2 regions of the Variovorax sp. R-27 genome follow, and region 1 is predicted to be linked to the other one. Evidence: predicted binding sites of a transcription regulator. Region 1 holds the regulator's gene; the other holds the start of a gene.

Region 1 (2,389 bases):
ATGCCTTGCTCAAAGCAGAATCCTCCAAATGAAAAAAGCCCGCAACTTTCGTTGCGAGCTTTTCTTGTAATGGTGCGGCTGGCAGGAATTGAACCCACGACCCCTTGGTTCGTAGCCAAGTACTCTATCCAACTGAGCTACAGCCGCACAGCTTGCAATTATAGCCCGCTTTCTTCGACCCTTTTTGCATTTGCCCGGCCGAATCCACGCGAAGGCACAAAAGAAAAATGCCCGGAAGATGAATCTTCCGGGCATTTCTGGAGATGGTGCGGCTGGCAGGAATTGAACCCACGACCCCTTGGTTCGTAGCCAAGTACTCTATCCAACTGAGCTACAGCCGCTGAGCCTTCGATTATAGCCTGTTCTGAGGCTCGTTCCGAAAACGGGCAAAAACAAGAAGCAGTGGTAGGCCGTGATGGGCTTGAACCATCGACCAACGGATTATGAGTCCGCTGCTCTAACCAACTGAGCTAACGGCCCACGCGGCACGATTCTATTCGCGCTGCGGCGCCTACTTGCGATGGCTCAGCGCATTGCTCACCAGGCGCGACGTGATGTCGACGATCTGGATCATGCGCTCGTAGGGCATGCGCGTCGGCCCGATCACGCCCAGCGTACCCACGACCTGTCCATCGACCTCGTAGTTGGCGCTGACGATGGAGAGTTCTTCGAAGGGCACCACCTGGCTTTCGCCGCCAATGAAGATGCGCACCCCTTCGGCCTTGCTCGACACGTCGAGCAGGCGCATCAATTGGGCCTTCTGCTCGAAGAGTTCGAAGGCTCGGCGCAATTGCCCCATGTCACTGGAGAAATCACTCACCGCCAGCAGGTTGCGCTCGCCCGAGATCACGACGTCGTCTTCCTGCGCCTCGTTCAGCACTTCGGAGCTGACCTGCACCGCGGCCTGCATCAGCGCAGCGATCTCGCCACGCAGCTTTTCGACCTCGGACTGGAGACGATCGCGCACCTGCTCGATAGTCAGGCCCGCATAGTGCGCGTTGATGTAGTTCGAGGCCTCGACCAGCTGCGATTGCGAATAGTCGGCCTCCGGAAAGATCACCCGGTTCTGCACGTCGCCATCGGGCGAGACGATGATCACCAGCAGGCGCCGGTCGGAGAGCTTCAGGAATTCGATCTGCTTGAACACCGAAGCGCGCCGCGGCGCCATCACCACGCCAACGAACTGCGACAGGTTCGACAGCAGGTGCGCCGCATTGGCGATCACTTTCTGCGGCTGGTCGGGCGCGAGGCTCGGCGTGCTCATCTGTTCGCGCTGCGCGGTCAGCATGGTGTCGACGAAGAGTCGATAGCCACGGTGCGTCGGAATGCGGCCGGCCGAGGTGTGCGGGCTGGCAATCAGCCCCAGCGCCTCGAGGTCGGACATGACGTTGCGGATGGTCGCCGGCGACAGATCGAGCCCCGAGGAACGCGACAGCGTGCGCGAGCCGACGGGTTGCCCGTCGGCGATGTAGCGCTCGACGAGCGTCTTGAGCAGCAACTTGGCACGGTCGTCCAGCATTGCAAGATTTTAGTGTTGTAATTTGTGAGATATGACCTCTCGCTTTCGTCACGTCGCCCTGATCGGCAAATACCAGGCTTCCGGCGCCCGGGCGCAGGCGGACTCGCGCGACGGCGTCATGGAAGGCATTGGCGCCTTCCTCGAATCGCAAGGCTGCACGGTGTTCGTCGAGCGCTCGACCTGCGAGGAAGACGATGACGGCGCCCCTGCCCATCCACGCTACGAAGCCCTGAGCGTCGAGGAAATCGGCCAGCGCTGCGACCTCGGCCTGGTGGTCGGCGGCGACGGCACCATGCTCGGCATCGGCCGGCAGCTCGCCAGCTATGGCATCCCGCTGATCGGCATCAACCGCGGCCGGCTCGGCTTCATCACCGACATCCCGCTCGACAACTACCAGGCCACGCTGATCCCGATGCTGGCCGGCGAGTACGAGGAAGACCACCGCAGCCTGATGCATGCGCAGGTCGTGCGCGATGGCGCCTCGGTGTTCGACGCGCTCGCCATGAACGACGTGGTCGTCAACCGCGGCGCCACCTCCGGCATGGTCGAGTTGCGCGTATCGGTGGGCCGCCATTTCGTGGCCAATCAGCGCGCCGACGGCCTGATCATCGCCACGCCCACAGGCTCGACGGCCTACGCACTGTCGGCCGGTGGGCCGCTGCTGCATCCGGCCGTGCCGGGCTGGGTGCTGGTGCCGATCGCACCGCACACGCTGTCGAATCGTCCCGTGCTGCTGCCCGACGCCGACGAGATCGTGATCGAGCTGGTAGGCGGGCGCGATGCCAGCGCCAATTTCGACATGCAGTCGCTGGCCTCGCTCGCAATCGGCGACCGCGTGGTGGTGCGCCGCTCCGATTTCCGCGTGCGCTT
Region 2 (2,389 bases), 2.7 Mb from region 1:
TTTTCACGGTCGTAGTCGCTCGTGGCTTCTTCGATCTGCACGCGCACTTGCTTCACGCGGGCTTCGATGTCGCCAGCGGCACCGGCGCCGTCGATGATGATCGTGTTTTCCTTGCCCACTTCGATGCGCTTGGCTTGGCCCAGGTCGGCCAGCGTCACCTTTTCGAGCGTCAGGCCCACTTCTTCAGCGATGACCTTGCCGCCCGTCAGGATGGCGATGTCTTCCAGCATGGCCTTGCGGCGGTCGCCGAAGCCAGGAGCCTTGACAGCCACGACCTTCAGGATGCCGCGGATCGTGTTCACGACCAGCGTAGCCAGGGCTTCGCCTTCGACTTCTTCGGCAATGATCAGCAGCGGACGGCCAGCCTTGGCGACTTGTTCCAGCGTGGGGAGCAGGTCACGGATGTTGCTGATCTTCTTGTCGAACAGCAGCACGAAGGGGTTGTCGAGCAGCGCCGATTGCTTCTCGGGGTTGTTGATGAAGTAGGGCGACAGGTAGCCGCGGTCGAACTGCATGCCTTCGACGACGTCGAGTTCGCTGTCCAGCGACTTGCCGTCTTCGACAGTGATCACGCCTTCCTTGCCGACCTTGTCCATCGCGTCAGCGATGAGCTTGCCGATTGTTTCGTCGCTGTTGGCCGAGATCGAGCCGACTTGAGCGATTTCCTTCGACGTGGTGGTGGGCTTGGAAGCCTTCTTCAGCTCGGCGACCAGGGCCGTGACAGCCTTGTCGATGCCGCGCTTCAGGTCCATCGGGTTCATGCCGGCAGCCACCAGCTTGAAACCTTCGCGAACGATGGCTTGTGCCAGCACGGTCGCGGTGGTGGTGCCGTCACCGGCGTTGTCCGAAGTCTTGGAAGCCACTTCCTTCACGAGCTGGGCGCCCATGTTCTGCAGCTTGTCCTTGAGTTCGATTTCCTTGGCGACCGACACACCGTCCTTGGTGACGGTGGGGGCGCCGAACGAGCGCTCGAGCACCACGTTGCGGCCCTTGGGGCCCAGGGTCACCTTGACTGCGTTGGCCAGGATGTTGACACCCTCGACCATGCGTGCGCGGGCTTCACCGCCGAAGACTACGTCTTTTGCTGCCATGTTTGTTTACTCCGAATGGGATGTTTGAATTACTTCTCGACGACCGCGAACAGGTCGTCTTCCTTCATGACGAGCAATTCGTCACCGCCGACCTTGACGGTCTGGCCGCTGTACTTGCCGAACAGGACGCGGTCGCCGACCTTGACAGTCAGTGCGGCCAGTTCGCCCTTGTCGTTGCGCTTGCCCGGGCCCACGGCCAGGACTTCACCCTGATCGGGCTTTTCAGCGGCTGCGTCGGGGATGACGATGCCGGAGGCGGTCTTGGTTTCGCTGTCAACACGCTTGACGATCACGCGATCGGCCAAAGGACGAAGTTTCATTGCATCTCCTGGATGTATGGATAAGAAACGGGTTTGTGGTCGGGTGCCGGACCGGAGGCCGGCAGCCCATCGACTGGAAGCGAGGGCTGTTAGCACTCATCAGCAGCGAGTGCTAATCATAAGGGCAATCGGTGGGCTTTCAAGTGACAGGGGCTGCCGCCGGTGCGTAACGGATCTCACGCCCGGCCCGCCAAGCCGCCGCCAGACACGCCCGCCGCATCCGCCCGGTGGCCCATCAGGAAGTCCACGAAGGTGCGCACGCGCAGCGGCGCGAACCGCAGCTTGGGATACAGCAGGTTGTAGGGCCGGGACCGGCCGCCGAAGGGCTTGAGCACTTCGACCAGTCGTCCCTGGCGCAAGTCTTCCTCGACCACGAAGCGATAGGCCTGGAAGATGCCCGCGCCATGCCGGGCCAGCGTAACCCCGGCCAGGACGTCGTCCGAGCAGGCGTAGCCGCCGGAGGTGAGCATTTCGATGTCCTGGCCGTCCTGACGGCACAGCCAGGGGATGGTGCGGCCGCTGCTGGGCAGCTCGAACTGGATGCATTCGTGGGTCTGCAGGTCGTCCAGGGTCCGGGGTTCCCCGTGCCGGCGCAGGTAGTCCGGGGCTGCGACGAGCACGAGTTCGGCGTCCTCGAGATGGCGAGCAACCAGGGTCGAGTCGGCTGGCGCGCGCACACGCACGGCAAGGTCGTACCCCTCCGCGGCGAAGTCGATGTTGCGGTTGCTGACGTGAACCTCGACCCGGATGTCCGGGTAGCGCGCCCTGAACTCCGGCAGCAGCGGCAGCAGCCGGTAGTGCCCGTAGGTGGTGGGAACGCTGATCCGCAGCAGGCCGCTTGGCGTGATCTGCTGGCCGCTGACCTGGCGTTCGGCCTCCACCAACTGGTTGAGCGCCTGGCGGCATTGCTCGTAATAGGCCTGGCCCGCCTCGCTCAGCCGTATCTGCCGTGTCGTGCGCAGGAAGAGGCGCACGCCG

What was found. The regulator HrcA, encoded in region 1, represses chaperone genes, less so after heat shock. The targets are predictions, from matches to a motif close to TTAGCACTCNNNNNNNNNGAGTGCTAA.
Region 2: the regulator HrcA is predicted to act here: its motif matches at 1,501-1,527, upstream of ACN9MV_RS06330 (co-chaperone GroES).

Annotation. Positions count from the first base shown of each region.
Region 1 is NZ_CP183984.1:5,725,350-5,727,738, forward strand. Features, by position in the region: gene greB (transcription elongation factor GreB) at 1-13, opposite strand, end outside; tRNA gene ACN9MV_RS26855 (tRNA-Arg) at 71-147, opposite strand; tRNA gene ACN9MV_RS26860 (tRNA-Arg) at 265-341, opposite strand; tRNA gene ACN9MV_RS26865 (tRNA-Ile) at 404-480, opposite strand; gene hrcA (heat-inducible transcriptional repressor HrcA) at 512-1,519, opposite strand; gene ACN9MV_RS26875 (NAD kinase) at 1,551-2,389, shown strand, end outside.
Region 2 is NZ_CP183984.1:1,426,478-1,428,866, forward strand. Features, by position in the region: gene groL (chaperonin GroEL) at 1-1,091, opposite strand, end outside; gene ACN9MV_RS06330 (co-chaperone GroES) at 1,121-1,411, opposite strand; gene ACN9MV_RS06335 (LysR substrate-binding domain-containing protein) at 1,588-2,389, opposite strand, start outside.